Regions from separate parts of the Shewanella sp. 5S214 genome, predicted to be linked through region 4. Evidence: predicted binding sites of a transcription regulator. Region 4 holds the regulator's gene; each other region holds the start of a gene.
What was found. Region 4 encodes sigma-54, which starts transcription at its own class of promoters, with help from an activator protein. Its sites were predicted from a motif close to GTTGGCACGNNNNTNGNNT; they were not measured.

Region 1: fliE (flagellar hook-basal body complex protein FliE) is a predicted target of sigma-54. The motif match lies at 2,155-2,173, and genes of this name have one in related genera.
Region 2: flgF (flagellar basal-body rod protein FlgF) is a predicted target of sigma-54. The motif match lies at 1,700-1,718, and genes of this name have one in related genera.
Region 3: ACED29_RS16530 (BON domain-containing protein) is a predicted target of sigma-54. The motif match lies at 1,689-1,707, and genes of this name have one in related genera.

Annotation. Positions count from the first base shown of each region.
Region 1 is NZ_JBGOOV010000005.1:95,772-99,990, reverse strand. It holds gene fliG (flagellar motor switch protein FliG) at 1-14, opposite strand, end outside; gene fliF (flagellar basal-body MS-ring/collar protein FliF) at 7-1,686, opposite strand; gene fliE (flagellar hook-basal body complex protein FliE) at 1,758-2,099, opposite strand; gene ACED29_RS04865 (sigma-54 dependent transcriptional regulator) at 2,343-3,692, opposite strand; gene ACED29_RS04860 (HAMP domain-containing sensor histidine kinase) at 3,685-4,219, opposite strand, start outside.
Region 2 is NZ_JBGOOV010000005.1:79,200-83,418, forward strand. It holds gene flgD (flagellar hook assembly protein FlgD) at 1-72, shown strand, start outside; gene flgE (flagellar hook protein FlgE) at 133-1,512, shown strand; gene flgF (flagellar basal-body rod protein FlgF) at 1,765-2,508, shown strand; gene flgG (flagellar basal-body rod protein FlgG) at 2,520-3,308, shown strand; gene flgH (flagellar basal body L-ring protein FlgH) at 3,318-3,992, shown strand; gene ACED29_RS04805 (flagellar basal body P-ring protein FlgI) at 4,003-4,219, shown strand, end outside.
Region 3 is NZ_JBGOOV010000027.1:16,334-20,552, forward strand. It holds gene ACED29_RS16520 (sigma-54-dependent Fis family transcriptional regulator) at 1-725, opposite strand, end outside; gene ACED29_RS16525 (hypothetical protein) at 992-1,468, shown strand; gene ACED29_RS16530 (BON domain-containing protein) at 1,743-2,294, shown strand; gene ACED29_RS16535 (TetR/AcrR family transcriptional regulator) at 2,438-3,022, shown strand; gene ACED29_RS16540 (C40 family peptidase) at 3,114-3,674, shown strand; gene ACED29_RS16545 (LacI family DNA-binding transcriptional regulator) at 3,828-4,219, shown strand, end outside.
Region 4 is NZ_JBGOOV010000016.1:49,065-53,283, reverse strand. It holds gene lptA (lipopolysaccharide transport periplasmic protein LptA) at 1-428, shown strand, start outside; gene lptB (LPS export ABC transporter ATP-binding protein) at 425-1,156, shown strand; gene ACED29_RS12090 (RNA polymerase factor sigma-54) at 1,300-2,784, shown strand; gene hpf (ribosome hibernation promoting factor) at 2,809-3,096, shown strand; gene ptsN (PTS IIA-like nitrogen regulatory protein PtsN) at 3,099-3,542, shown strand; gene rapZ (RNase adapter RapZ) at 3,539-4,219, shown strand, end outside.

The DNA of each region.
Region 1 (4,219 bases), on a different contig from region 4:
TTATCTTTAGCCATTGTCTTGTAACCAGTTTTTAACTACTTGAGTGGAAAGTTCAGGCTCGTTAGCCACTAACGCTCTAATTGCTTTAATCATATCATCATCTTTATGCAAATTAGGTATATGAATTGAGCCATCATCAGCATAACTGTATTCCGCCTCTTTAGTATTGAGCATACCTAAGGTATCTGCTGCATACTGATCTTCAATTTCTGCTAACTCATGTCCAGGACGAACATCATCTGGCATGTTGATCCCATTAGGATTGGTGAGCTTCTTAAGCATAGGACGAACCACAGCCAAGATAAGCACTAAAATAACAATCGCACCTAATGCTAGCTTAATTGCACGCCAAAACCATGGTTGTTCCCACATATCAGGTTCAGGTAACTCTTCAATTAGCTGATCCATAAAGGGAACGGTTACCACTTCAAGAGCATCACCACGCTGGGTACTAAACCCAACAGCGCCCTCGAGTAAACGACGAATATTAGTTAACTCTTGCTCAGTTCTCGCTACACGAGTGACCTGGCCATTTTCATCTACTTGCCCAGGTTTAAAGTTAATCGCTACTGACACACTCACACGGCGTACCACACCAATTTGCTGACGAGTATGGCTGATAGTTGTATCTAATTCATAATTACGAGTCGCTTCTTTTGAAGAATCGCCAGATACGGTTGAAGCTGTCGCTTCACCTGCAACTTGCGGAATATCAGACTCCATCGGCGGTTGATTACTTAGCGCACCAGGAATACCACCAGAACTTCCACCCGTTGAGTTACGTTCAATGGTCATCTCACTTCTAATAGCCGGTAAATCTGGTGAAAAACGTTTTGCGGTTTGCTCTACTGCAGTAAAGTTCATATTAACATCAACCTGAGAAGTAAAGTTCTCTGGGCCTAAGATTGGCATTAGGATTGAGTCAATTTTTTTACGGTATTCAGCTTCTTGTTGCTGCACGAGCTCTTGCTCACGACGTGCTCTTGCTGAGGTACCATCTTGGCTACCTGAATTCAGCAAACGCCCATTGGAGTCAGTTACCGTTACACGAGAAGGCTCTAACCCTTGAACAGCCGAACCAACAATATCAACAATCGCATCAATCTCTTCTTGGCCTAAACCACCACGGCGCACACTCACAACTACTGTAGCACTTGGCTTAGAAGCATTGCGGGCAAAAACATTTTCTTTGGGTAACGCTAAAATAACTTTAGCACGGCTAATACTTTTTAATTCTTCAATAGCTCTGGCTAGGTTTTGTTCTTGGCTTTGTTTTAAGCGCGCTTGTTCCATACGTTGGCTAACACCAAAACCACTGTCTTGGCTTAAATAATCGTTAGCTTGAGTGCTACTTTGAATCCCCGCACGGCTAAGCAGTAACTTTACTTCTTGATATTTATCTTCAGGTACTTTCACAACATCGACGTTGATTTGATACTCGATTTGGTTTTTATCAAGCACATCTAAGACTTGGATCATCTCAGCTGTTTCCATTTTACCCAGAGGTCGATAATCTGGCTCTTGTGCCCACATCATCACAAACACAGCGAGCGCTAGGCATATCGCTAGTGCCAAAATCATGATCACTTGGCGCATCATATCTGCACCGCCGATGCCGCCAAGCAGCCCAGATTTATTCTCTTGCTGGACGCCGCCATCAACTGTTGAATCTGAACCTACCATCATGTCTGTGCTCACAATACGTACCTGCTATATCTAATGTTGTTATATTATTTAGTGCTTAACGCTATCTGCAGCTAAACAGGCATACTCATAATTTCTTTATATGCTTCAACGAGTTTATTACGTACCTGCACCGTTGCTTCAAAGGCAACACCGGCTTTCTCACGCGCAATAACCGTATCAGAAAGGGTAACCGTCGTATCGCCCATGTCTAAACGAGTGGCTAAATTGGACGAGTTTTGTTGTAACTCATTGACAGTGCCGACAGCCTGAGACAATAACTGACTGAAATCGACGCCTGTGGTGTTATTCACTTGCTGAGTAAGATTAGGTCGAATTGATGAGCCAATCGAAGGGGCTATTTCGCCACGAAGTGACTGCATTTCTTGCATTAATGGATTTGCGCTAATCTGCATGATGTAACTCCCTTTCGTCGACTTTTTGACGACAATAATAACTAATAAAGAGTTAAAGCAATTTAGATGCCAATATTAGAAGAAATATAATATGAGTAGATAAAATGGCGGGAAACAGAGCAAAAGTAACCGTTCCATTAGATAGGACAGGTTACTTTTTGCATCTTGACAGATGTTAGCAATAAATAAGCAAAGTTAATTAGACTATAAATCATAAGGTTAATTAACCAATTACAGATAACGCTAAGCAGGAAGTTGAATGCCCATATCACGCATTTTGGCCATCTTATAACGTAATGTTCGAGCACTTATACCGAGTTTTTCAGCGACCTTTTTTCGACTCCCCTGACATTGATTCAAGGTTTCTAAAATAATCACATGTTCTTGGGCCTTTAATTCGTCACCTAAGCCATCTACTTCAATAGACTGCTCTGTCTCTGCATATTCTGTGGCAACTAACTTCACATCAGCAGAGTCGATAATAATATCATTGACACCAATGTCATCATTTACTCGTAATATCAAGGCGCGTTGAATAACATTGTCTAACTCTCGCACATTACCCGGCCAGCGATGAGTCAGTAACCGTCGAGTTGCCGCATCATCAAGTTTAGGCACCGACGTCATATTCAATGCTTTAGCATGCTTCGCCAATAAATGACGTGCTAACGGAAGAATATCCGCAGGACGTTGGTTTAGTGCTGGCCACGTCAGTGGAAATACGTTAATGCGGTAATATAAATCTTCTCTGAATTCGCCAGACGTCGCCAACGATTTCAAATCGCGGTTTGACGTTGCGAGAACTCTCACATCTAATTTTATGGTTTTACGGCCACCTAAACGCTCTACTTCGCGCTCTTGTAATACCCGTAATAATTTTGCTTGTAAGCCAAGCTCCATCTCAGAAATCTCGTCAAGCAATATGGTGCCGCCCTGAGCTTGTTCGAACTTGCCTGGACAAGCTTGATAAGCACCAGTAAATGCACCTTTTTCATAACCAAATAAGGTGGCTTCTAACATGTTTTCTGGTATTGCCGCACAATTAATCGCAATAAATGGCTGCTCATTACGTTGGCTATGCTGGTGAATATAGCGTGCCAGCACTTCTTTACCTGAACCACTCGGGCCCATGATCATGACCGAAGCATCTGACACCGCAACGCGCTGAGCCAGCGCCAACAATGCTAAACTTTTCTCATCGGCAACCACGGGATTGTCGTGATTTTGTTTTAAAGGCAAATAGCGTGATACCTGATTTAATAACACTTCTGGTGCAAAAGGCTTAGCAAGATAATCTACTGCGCCTAATTTCATCGCACTAACAGCACTGTTAATCGTGGCATATGCGGTCATTAATAATACCGGCACTTTAGGTTGATGTTGTTGTAAATAACTCAGCAAGCCCATACCACCGATGCCATCCATCTGCACATCGCTAATCACCATATCAAAGTGGTTTACTTTTAAGGCCAATATAGCCTCTTCAGCACTGCCAACATCAACACAGTCGTAATGGGCAAGCATCAGTGTATCAAGCAATGCTTCACGTAAATCAGCATCATCTTCAACTAATAGAATATTTGCTTCAGCCACGCGCCACCTCCTGAACACTCATTTTGTTAATGTGCGGAAAGCTCAAACGAATATGGCAACCCATACCGGGTTTACACGACAACTGTATCTGTCCACCATGGTTTCGTACTACCGACTGCACAACAGCTAAGCCTAAACCTGTACCTTGACTCTTTGTTGTAAAAAACGGCTCAAGTATTTGTTGCTGCATTGACGGTTCAAGCCCTTTGCCATTGTCAATAACATCCAATAATAGACCATCAGGCGTTTCACTGGCGCTGACTTTTATTTTTGTGGCCCCTGCTTCAATACTGTTCATCACTAAATTATTTACCGCTGAACTGAGCGCATTCGCATTGGCAAGCATCAATGAATGTGAAGTATCTTCAACAACCAGCTGACAATGTTTTTTATCTGCAATCGGTTCACAACTGGCCATCACTTGGCTGATTATCTCATCCATTGAAACAGATTCAGCCATTCCATCTTGGCGTCCTCTAGCCATAAGTAACATGTCATTTACTTGACGCTCGAGTTCATTGAGTCGG
Region 2 (4,219 bases), on a different contig from region 4:
GGGGCTATTTTGAATTTGCGTGGAGTAGGCGGAATTAAGTTATCTGACGTACTCGCAGTATCTGAAACATAGTAAGGCCTGTATTGAATTATTGGCTTTATTGATAAATGAATTAATTGTGAGAGGTGAACTATGTCATTTAACATTGCACTGAGTGGTATTGCTGCCGCGCAAAAAGACTTAAATACAACCGCGAATAATATCGCAAACGTGAATACTATTGGTTTCAAAGAATCACGAGCCGAGTTTGCTGATGTGTACGCAAATTCTATTTTTTCGAACAGTAAAACCGCTGTCGGTGGTGGAGCAACCACCACTCAAGTGGCACAGCAATTTCATCAAGGTAGCTTGCAATTTACCAGTAACTCACTGGATATGGCTATCAGTGGCGGTGGTTTCTTCGTTACGTCGTCTGAGTTAGGGTCGCAAGATCAGTCATATACACGTGCAGGGGCATTTAAAGTTGACTCGGCCAACTATATGGTCGATTCAGCGGGTAACTTTTTACAAGGTTTCCCTGTTGATGAAGATGGTAACTCGACTTCTGTGAGTTTAACCACAACCCAACCGATTAAGATCCCTGACACTGCAGGTAGCCCAGTGCAAACCGGAAATGTTGGTTTGCAAATGAACCTTAATGTGGGTGAAACCGCATTAGACCCAGCTAATTTTAATCCAAACGATTCTGACACGTTTAATAATTCAACCTCGGTGACAATTTATGATTCATTAGGTGAGTCGCACATTATGACCACTTATTTCATTAAACCGACCAATGGTTCATTTACAGGTGAAAGTAATTGGGTTGCTTTTTATGCTGTTGACGGTGATCCCGTTGATTTAACAGCTGGCGCTGGTACTTATTCAACAGATACCAATGGTGATGGCACTGCTGATGCGACGGGTACTGCATCCGCTGCTAATCCCGATGGATTAGGTGGAGTCTGGTCAGGAGCTGTGCTTAAATTTAACTCTGTAGGTGCTTATACTGGCAGTGATCCTGCTAACATTACCACTGAAGCATTAGGTGCTGGCGGTGCTGGTGCATTGGGCCCTGGAGCTGATGGTACTCAAACACTTACGATAAAATTTAATAATCCAACTCAGTATGCATCTCCATTTGAAGTCACTGAATTGACTCAAGATGGTATTACCGTAGGGCGATTAACCAATGTCGGTATTGGGTCTGATGGTCTGATTACCGCCAGTTACAGTAACGGTTCAACGGTTCCGTTGTCGCGTGTGGCATTAGTACGTTTTGCTAATGAGCAAGGTCTTACTCAGGTGGGTAATACGTCTTGGAAAGCCAGTTTAGATTCAGGTGCAGCATTAGCTGGTGAGGCAAATAGTGGTACATTTGGTAGTATTCGCTCTTCTGCACTTGAACAGTCAAACGTTGATTTAACCACTGAGCTTGTCGATTTAATCTCAGCTCAGCGTAACTTCCAAGCTAACTCACGTACGCTTGAGGTTAACAATACCTTGAACCAAACGATATTACAGATCCGCTAAATGATCCTTAGGCTATATATAGGTGTTGCCGTTTACGGCAACACCTTGCCTTTTCCACCTCGTTACTTGTCCCCCTTATTACACCCCTCGCGTCGATAGAAGCTTTTTTGACACTCATGCGCTACCCATTAATTTTATTGATTAACTGATTCATACAGTTACATCTCAATCCTCTCACTTAAAAATCGTTGGCATGATGCTTGCTTATTCTGTGTATATAGTGTTTTTGCAGAAAGTTTGACGGAGCAAAAAATGGACAAATTTCTTTATATTGCCATGAGCGGCGCAAAGCAAGGGATGAATGCCCTAGCAGTGAGTGCGAACAATCTTGCTAACGCGAATACTGATGGATTTAAAGCTGACATGGTCCAAGCCCGTTCAATGCAGGCATTTGGTGAAGGTTTGCCTACACGGGTATTTTCGATGATGGAAAGCCCAGGCAGTAACTTTAATGGCGGCCCCATTAAAACTACTGGTCGCGATCTTGATATTGCGGTTAAAGGAGATGGCTGGCTTGCTGTGCAGGCGGCTGATGGTTCCGAGGCATATACCCGCGCTGGTAGTCTAAAAATTGACAGTACCGGCTTGTTATTAAATAGCCGTGATCGTCCCGTTATGGGCGCTTCAGGTCCCATTGTGTTACCCATTCCAGTTGAAAAAATAGAGATTTCGGCCAACGGTATTATTTCTGTACGCCCTCAAGGGGCAACCGCAGAGGTAATAGAAGAGGTCGGAAGGATTAAGTTAGTTAATCCTGGTAACGAAAACCTTATGCGCGGTGAAGATGGTTTATTTCGTCTTATTGCCGGTGGCAATGCGCCAAACGACCCAGGCGTTCAAGTTGAAAGTGGTGCGGTCGAAGGCAGTAATGTTAATTCTGTGCATGAAATGGTCGCCATGATTGATATTCAACGTCAATACGAAATGCAAGTCAAAATGATGAAGAACGCTGAAGAGATTGATCGAGCGTCCACTTCCTTGATGAGAATTAGTTAGGAGTAATTATTATGCATCCAGCGTTATGGATAAGTAAAACCGGTGTCGACGCCCAACAAACCAATATTGCGGTTATTTCAAATAACGTGGCTAACGCCAGTACCGTTGGATTTAAGAAAAGTCGTGCAGTATTTGAAGACCTTCTTTATCAAACGGTTAACCAAGCTGGTGGCATTAGCTCAGACAATAGCAAGTTACCTAATGGTTTAAACATTGGTGCCGGTACTAAAGTGGTTGCCACGCAAAAAATGTTTACCCAAGGCAACATGCTGACTACAGATAACTCATTAGATTTAATGATTGAAGGTTCGGGCTTTTTTGAGGTGCAAATGCCAGATGGTACAGCAGCCTACACCCGTAACGGCCAGTTTAGCTTAGATGATACCGGCCAAATCGTCACACCAGGTTCTGGTTATGTGGTTCAACCGCCTATCACTATTCCAGAAAACTCCACCAGTATTACGGTGTCGGCCTCGGGTGAAGTGTCAGTGCAAACCCCAGGTACAGCTGCCAGTCAGATTATTGGCCAGTTAACCATGACAGATTTTATTAACCCTGCTGGTTTAGATCCATTAGGGCAAAACTTATACACCGAAACAGGTGCCAGTGGCACGCCTATTCAAGGTACTGCATCACAAGACGGTTTAGGTTCTATCCGCCAAGGCGCATTGGAAACCTCTAACGTTAATGTGACAGAAGAATTGGTTAACCTTATTCAAGGTCAACGTATTTACGAGATGAACTCCAAAGTTATCTCGGCGGTTGATCAGATGCTGTCTTATATTAATCAGAATCTCTAAGGAGCTAACATGATTAAATACATTGCGTTAGCGTCAGTATTGTTATTGGCTGGGTGCAGTTCTACGCCCAAGAAACCGATTGCTGATGATCCATTTTATGCGCCGGTATACCCAGATACTGTACCAACGCAAGTGGTGCCAACGGGATCTATTTATCTTGATAGCCAGGCATCAAGCTTGTATTCCGATATTCGTGCGCATCGGGTCGGTGACATCATCACTGTGACCTTAAAAGAATCAACCCAGGCGAAAAAAAGTGCCTATAACCAAATCAAAAAAGGCACTGACTTAACCGTCGAGCCTATTTATGCTGGTGGCAAAAATGTGTCTATAAGTGGTATCCCGCTCGATCTTGGTTATAACGACAGCATGAATACTAAGCGAGAATCAGATGCCGATCAATCAAACAGTTTAGATGGCAGTATTTCAGCCAACATCATTCAAGTACTTAGCAACGGCAATTTAGTTATCCGTGGTGAAAAATGGATTTCGATCAATAACGGTGATGAGTTTATTCGCGTCACTGGCATGATCCGCAGTGAAGACATTAACCCAGATAATACGATTGATTCTACACGAGTGGCTAACGCTCGTTTTCAGTATAGCGGTACCGGTACGTTTGCTGACTCCCAAAAAGTCGGTTGGCTGAGTTCATTCTTTATGAGTGACTGGTGGCCTTTCTAAGGAGTAATGCATGAAAACTAAATTGATCGTGTCGCTTGTAGCGTCGATATTAATGCTCAGCGCTTCTGCAAATGCGGAGCGGATTAAAGATATCGCCAGTATTCAGGGAGTACGAAGTAACCAACTAGTGGGTTATGGCTTAGTTGTTGGTTTGCCTGGTACCGGGGAGAAAACCCGATATACCGAACAAACATTTAGAACCATGCTAAAAAACTTTGGCATTAATT
Region 3 (4,219 bases), on a different contig from region 4:
TCATCAAGAAATAAGGTGCCGCCTTCTGCCTGCTCAAATACACCACGGTGATCTCGATGAGCACCAGTAAAAGCGCCTTTTACATGGCCAAACAGTTCGCTGTCGACCAGTTCAGGGCTTAATGCACCACAGTTAATTGCGATAAAGGGTTCGTCGACTCTATGACTAGCCAAATGAATAGTATTGGCAACGAGCTCTTTACCTGCACCGCTTTCACCAACGATGAGCACGTTGCTCTCGGTGACAGCGACTTTACGAATAGTGCGATATAACTTGTGCATCGCACGCGATGAACCAACCAATAAACCATATTGGTCTAGTTCACTCGAAAAAGGCTGTTTTTGCTTAGTCGATTGCGATTTGAAGTCTCGGGCAAAGTCTTCTAGCGTGTCGTTAATCACATCAGCATCGTAAGGCTGGCGAAAATGATAACCAGCCGTTTTTGACATTAAATGATCTAAGTTGGGGTTTGGCTTACCTTCGGTTAAGAAGATGAGCTCAATATCAGACATTATCGAACTGTCAGTTAGCTCAGCGTATTCTTGTTGGCTTAATTGTGACAGTTCAATGATAGCAACGTCTATTGAGTTACTCTTCAGTTGGTCTAACCAGGACTGGTCAACTGAGCTGGCAATCTTATTAAAGTGCTGGCTACTTGGTAAAGCAAGTAGACGAGCTTCACCTTCTTGACGGTGTAAATGGTAAAAAAGTGTTGGACGTGGCATGCCGATTCACTCCCTGTGGTATGTAGTCCAATGTTTGTCTCGGGTGTCGTGTGACAACTAAAGACAATCATTCAGTGTTGTTAGGCCATTAACGTGTAACAAAATATTATAATAACAATAATAATCAGATGGTTAATTAAATTTTGTCCATGTGCAGACGTGCTTATGTTTAGGCTTTGCTTACATAATATGTGCTGGATCTCTATAGGTTATACAACCTATAGAGCAAAGTACTAGTTAAATTATCGAATACAGGAGGATTTGCGTTGAAATCATATACTCGAGACGAACAAGTTGAGTCCGATGTGTGGCTTTTGCATGAGGCGATTGATTTATGCCAAGAGGGCGAGCAATTTTATGCCCAAGCAATACTAGGGGCCGACGATTACAATATTAAGCGGGTTTTTATCCATATGGCTGACATTAGAAAATGCATGCTAACGCGTTTAACACCATTATTTACGTTGATGCGATCCAGTCAAGCAAGGCCTATGGACAGTAAAACCTTTCACCAACAATCTTCATATAAACACTATGCTAAGGCCGAACACCTGATACAGGATAAACCACTACCGCAGGTGATTGCAGTATTGGTTGAAACTGAGCAACAAGTATTAACTCAATTAAAGTACGCCGCTAAAAAAACTAAAAATAAGCGTGTCGCAGGGCAACTTGCCGAAGGCATTGCTTGGCTACAGATGAGTTTTGATACCATGAAACGCCTTTCCGTTGCAGGTAATTAGTCTGCAGGTAATAAAAACGCCTGATAATGTTGATTATCAGGCGTTTTTTGTTGATGTTTGCTTCGTCACCTTTTAAGTCTAGTCGAGGTTAAGCCACTCTTGATTGCCATGAGGAAAAATTTACCTAGTATCGGTAAAAAAGTCCGATAACATTACTATTTAAAGTCATCATATCAATGAAAAACTCTAATTAGTTGTTATTTTACATGTGGTTATAATTGTTGGCATGATTCGAGCACTATAATCCTTGATATTAACAACGGAGGAAATCTTTATGAAAAAGACCACATTATCTGTAGTAATGAGCATCATGTTAGGTTCAATGGCATTCGGTGCAAGTGCAGCACAAGATTGGCAAGATGATGCAAAAGATGCGTGGATCGATGGTAAAGCTGAAACCACACTTTTGTTAAATACTAATTTGAATTCATTCGATATTAATACCGACGTACATGATGGCAATGTGACCCTAACAGGTAAAGTTAACAGTAGTGTTGATAAGGCACTTGCCGGAGAATTAGTGCAAAGCTTAGATGGCGTTAAAGACGTCAATAATGAATTGTCGGTAATGAAGCCTGATAGCGATAAAGACACTAATGATCTCGCTAAAAACATCACCGATTCAAAAGTCGCTACCGTAGTCAAAACGCGACTATTATTCTCAGCCGACGTATCTGGTACCGATATTGACGTTGAGGTAAAAAATAGCGTGGTAACATTAAAAGGTTCGGTATCGAGTGATGCTGAACGTGATTTAGCTTTAATGATTGCCAAAAATACTGATGACGTAAAAGATGTTGTTAATAAGTTACGTGTCACTCAGTAATCTATTGATAATCTTTAAACCAGCCTTTGGGCTGGTTTTTTTATGCCTAAAATAGGCAATAAGTCACTATATTTTGATTATTAGCAACTAAAGTTAGCCGACTGGTCTATTCTTGTTTATCCTGTCATTGAAATGGAGGCTCAATGAACAAAAGTGCAGCAAGTAGACAATCAATATGCGCCGTAGGCGAAAAGCTTTTTGCGTTACACGGTTATAGTGGCGTGGGCATTAAATTAATTCTCGACGAGGTCGGTATTCCTAAAGGGTCTTTTTACCATTACTTTGCCAGTAAAGAGGCGTTTGCGGCAGCCGTTGCCGAACATTATTTTCAATTACGTATTCAACCTATTGCTATCGATTCAAGCGTAAATTTTAAAACTAATTTATCAACAATGCTTAATGGGTATCATCAACTCATTGATGAGCTGTTTAGTGGCAGTGAGCCTCGCGGCTGTTTAATGGGTAACTTAATGGTTGAAGTCAGTAGCAAAGCGCCTTTATTGCATCAAACCTTAAACCACCTTTATGATCAATGGTTGGGCTTATTGAGTGCGCTTATCGAGCAGGGGCAGCAGCAAGGCCATATCCGTACAGACTTGCCAGCATTAACACTAGCGAGTGTTTTTTGGGCGAACTGGCAAGGAACTATGCTACGCTGCCAAATTAAAGTCGATAAAATGGCTGCTAAGCGAGCTTTAGTGCAGTGTATGCAGATGATGACTCGATAGATTCAAGTGCTGCAGCAGTGATTTTGAGCGTGTATTGTGGAAAAAATATTGCTACATAGAGCGGTTTTTTCGGTGTTTGGAGTAGGGTTAATTGGCTAAAAGATTATTACTTAGTTGTTTGGTTTTGCTGCTGTCGGCATGTGCGTCTAGTCCGCAAGTGGTTATCGCACCTAAGCCTGTGGTAGTTCCACCCATGCTTAAGCAAGAAGCGCCCAAGTGGAGCGAGTCAAGCCTGTTAAGTTTTCATAATCAATGGAAAGGTACGCCATATCGTTTAGGTGGCCTGAGCCGAAATGGCGTAGATTGTTCAGGGTTTGTGTATTTGGCCTACCTGAACATTGTCGGCGACAAACTACCTCGCACAGTGAATTCACAGGGGACTTTGGGCAAAGACGTGCCGCGCAGCCAGTTACAAACCGGCGATTTAGTTTTTTTTAAAACCACTCGGACGGTTCATCATGTCGGTATTTACATGGGCAATGATCGTTTTTTACATGCCTCGACTAAAAAAGGGGTAAAAATTTCGAGTTTGAATAATATCTATTGGAAGCCTCGTTTCTGGTTTGCAAAACGCATAGACAATCCAACGTTTGAACAAAACATGTCGATAGCCAGTTTGGTCGAACATGTTCAACAGCAAGACCATTTATAATTTGGCAGCAGTTTAACTGCTGGTGCCGTTTATTTGCTTCAACCCTAGGCCTGCATCTGAAGTATTGCTTGGGTTGTTTTCACCGCTTAGCATCGATATATTCATGTTATAAATAGCTGTTTAGGCTAAAACCACGACGTAAACGGACCCGTTATGCCAGACTCCAAGCATTGGACCTTAAAAAGTATTGCCAAAGAATTAGGTGTGTCGAATGCGACGGTATCTAATGCGTTTAATCGTCCAGATCAGTTGTCGGAAAAACGCCGCACAGACATTCTCGCTGCCTGCAACGAGCTAGGATATTTTGGACCTAATAAAGCCGCGCAATCTTTAAGGCGTGGTAAATTTGATACGGTCGCATTGGTGTTGTCGGACAGTATTGAATACATGGTATCAGATCCTGTGGCCAGTAAATTTATGAAAGGTGTTGCTGCCGTTTTCGAGCAACATAAAATTAATTTACTGTTGTTTTCTGGTAGCTCTGACAATGTGAATGGCGTCAATGATTTTGTCGATGGCTTTATTTGTTATGGTCGCCCCCGTAA
Region 4 (4,219 bases):
ATCAAATTGTTTTTAATGGTCCTGTTACCGTTACTCAAGGCACTATTAACATTAATGCTGATGAGTTACGGGCGTTTACTCCCGAAAATAGCACCAGTAAAAAACTCATCGCTATAGGTAACCCTGCAACGTTTTCACAAGAGTTAGACGACGGTCAAATTGGTACCGCCAGTGCCAACGAAATAAGCTATGATCTTGCTACCACTACACTGACATTGACAGGTAATGCCAAACTGGATCAATCTGGTAGCCAAGTAACTGGTAACCGTATTAAGTACAACATTAACGCTCAAGAGCTGATTGCTGAAAGTACTGGTACAGGGAAAGATCGCGTTATTACTATTATTCAACCTGAGAATTTCCAAGACGAGACTGCACCAAAGCAAAAGCTCCCTGAAATTCCTGTTAAAAAGCAGATCAAACCATGACCCAAATAACCCTAACGGCTGAAAATTTAGCTAAAAGCTATAAAACTCGTCAGGTTGTTAAAGATGTGAGTTTAACCGTTAAAACAGGCCAAATTGTCGGTCTTTTAGGCCCCAATGGTGCAGGTAAAACAACCACGTTTTATATGGTTGTCGGCTTAGTGCAAAGCGATAAAGGTCGGATCTTAATTGATGATGACGATTTAACCGCCGACCCAATGCATCTTAGAGCTCGCAAAGGGATTGGTTACTTGCCGCAAGAAGCCAGTATTTTTCGCAAACTGACCGTATACGACAATATTATGGCCGTATTGCAGACTCGTAAAGAACTCACTACCGACCAACGGATTGAGCAAGTAGAGCATTTATTAGAAGAATTCCATATCACCCATATTCGCGACAGCCAAGGCATGTCGTTGTCTGGTGGGGAACGTCGTCGAGTAGAGATAGCGCGCGCGCTGGCCGCTAATCCTAAATTTATTTTGCTCGATGAGCCTTTTGCGGGGGTTGACCCTATTTCTGTCATCGACATAAAAAAAATCATTCAACAGCTTAAAAACCGCGGCTTAGGGGTATTAATTACCGATCATAACGTACGTGAAACCTTAGACGTCTGTGAGCGCGCTTATATTGTCAGCCAGGGCAATTTAATTGCCGAAGGCACACCTGATGAGATATTGAGTAATCAACAAGTTCGGGCTGTGTACTTAGGTGAACAATTCAAGCTATAGTTACTTTACTGGCCTTTTAGTCTATCTAACTCATTTCATTGAACGATATCTAAATAGCGTTAAATGTCATTGATGTATGTGACAATCGATTACAGTTTTCGAGATTGTCATTTTTATGGAAATCATCTAGGGATAAGCGGTAAATGAAAGCGTCACTCCAACTCAAAATGGGTCAACACTTAACCATGACCCCTCAATTGCAGCAAGCGATCCGCTTACTGCAATTATCGTCATTGGAGCTACAGCAAGAAATCCAACAAGCATTGGACTCAAACCCATTGCTTGAAATAGAAGATGAGTTTTCTCAAGCAAAAGACTCAGTAAAAGAAAGTCGCGACCAATCTGACACCGACTTTAGTGACAACAGCGTGGTCAATATAGAAAAAGACACCTCAACAGTCGACACAGCAGAATCCATGACCAAAGAAACCATGGACGATTTAGCTATGGATACCACATGGGATGAAGTGTACACCGCCTCACCAATGTCAGGTTCAGGCAGTGCTAGCATGCGCGATGATGATATGCCATTCCAAGGTGAAACGACTGAAGGCTTATATGAGCATTTAGAGTGGCAAAAAAATCTCACGCCATTTTCTGACACAGATCGAGCAATTGCTACCGCGATCATTGATGCCATTGATGAACGCGGCTATTTAACCCAAAGCACTGAAGATATTCTCGAAGCCATGGGTGATGAAAGTGTTGAACTAGATGAAGTTGAAGCGGTATTAAAACGTATTCAACACTTTGATCCCGTTGGTGTTGCCGCACGAGATTTAAGCGAATGTTTATTCATTCAATTAGCCCAATATGCCGACACAACCCCACATATAGACAATGCCCGTCTGCTCATTAAAGACTATTTAGATTTAATTGCTGGGCGCGATTTTAGATTATTGATGCGCAAAACCAAGCTCAAAGAAAACGAGTTGCGTGACGCAATCACCTTAATCCAGTCACTTAACCCTCGCCCGGGCTTGTTAGTCACCGCTATTGATGACGAATATGTTATTCCTGATGTAACCGTACTAAAGAAGAATGGCCGTTGGGTTGTAGAGTTAAACCCGGACAATATGCCTAAAATTGGCGTTAATCAACAATATGCAGCCATGGCTAGAAGCAGTAAAAACTCTGCCGATAGCCAATTTATTCGCGGTCATTTACAAGAAGCTAAATGGTTCATCAAGAGTATCGAAAGCCGCAATGAGACCTTATTGAAAGTCGCCAATTGTATTGTGCAATTTCAGCAAGGTTTCTTTGAATATGGTGAAGAAGCCATGAAACCTATGGTACTCAATGATATTGCTGAAGCAGTAGAAATGCATGAATCGACTATTTCACGGGTTACCACTCAAAAATATATGCACACACCACGTGGGCTATTTGAATTAAAGTACTTTTTCTCTAGTCATGTCAGCACCGACGATGGCGGAGAATGCTCATCTACCGCTATTCGTGCTTTTATCAAAAAACTGGTTGCGGCAGAAAACCAGCAAAAGCCATTAAGTGACAGCAAAATGGCCCAACTGCTGGCAGATCAGGGGATCAACGTTGCGCGTCGTACGATTGCAAAATACCGCGAAGCGATGCTCATTCCACCCTCAAACCAACGTAAGAGTTTATAACCTACAAGGCAACGGAGGATTTTTATGCTTATCAATATGACAGGTAGAAATATCGACATTACCGAATCTTTACGTGAATACGTTCAAGGTAAATTTTCAAAGCTTGAACGACACTTCGATCAGATCAATAATGTACACGTTGTGCTCAATGTAGAAAAATTACAACAAAAAGCAGAAGCTAAAATCAACCTTAATGGTGCAGAGATTTTTGCCATGTCAGAAAGCACTGATATGTATGCTGCAATAGACGCCCTGATCGATAAACTCGACCGTCAGGTAATTAAACACAAAGAGAAGTATACAAAACACTAACGATGGAACTTTGTACCATTCTGCAGCCGGAATGCACTACCTGTGCCACACCGGGCAGTAAGAAAAAAGTACTGGAACTCATCAGCAATTTAGTCGCTGCCCAGTACCCACCCCTATCTTCGCAAGAGGTTTTTGAAAGCCTATTAGCGAGAGAGAAAATGGGTAGCACAGGTATAGGAAATGGCATTGCGATACCTCATGGTAGATTAACGACCATAGAGCATCCGATCGCAATATTTATTAAATGTGAAGAAGCCATTGCCTTTGATGCAATCGATAAACAGCCCGTGGATATTTTATTTGCTTTGTTAGTACCTGCAGATCAGTGCCAACAGCATTTAAGCACGCTATCAAGCGTGGCTCAAAAATTAAGCGATAAGCAAATATTGAAACAGCTTCGTAAAACTCACGACTCAACAGAACTTTATCGGGTTATTACTGCATGAAACTTGTCATAGTATCGGGACGTTCAGGCTCAGGAAAATCTGTTGCTCTAAGAGTATTAGAAGATCTAGGGTATTATTGTGTTGATAATTTGCCTTTACCACTGATTGGCATATTACTGGCTCAGCTCAAAGGTAATAACGATCTAGTGGCAATTAGTGTTGATGTACGCAACATTGCCGAGCAAGGTAAAGTCCTTCAAGATCAACTTGCCTTACTTGAACATGACACTGAAATTATTAGCTTCTTTTTGAATTCTAATGATAAAGTGCTACTCAAACGCTATAGCGAAACGCGTCGATTACACCCGTTATCTAAAAATCATATTTCACTGCAAGAAGCGATCATATTAGAAGGCCGTTTACTTGAGCCTATCGCAAAAATTGTTGATCATTATATTGACACCTCTGCCCTGAATATTTACGAATTAAGCGACCAAGTCAGGCAAATATTGTTAGGTAGTGTCGATAAAGAGTTAGTGATTAACTTTGAGTCTTTTGGCTTTAAACACGGTATGCCAACAGAAGCTGACTTTATGTTTGATGTGCGCTTTTTACCTAATCCACACTGGGAAATAGCACTACGACCACTCACAGGTTTAGACGAACCGGTACAAGAGTTTTTAGGTCGGCAACCTCTAGTGAATAAGTTTATCTGGCAAATTGAAAACTTATTTGAA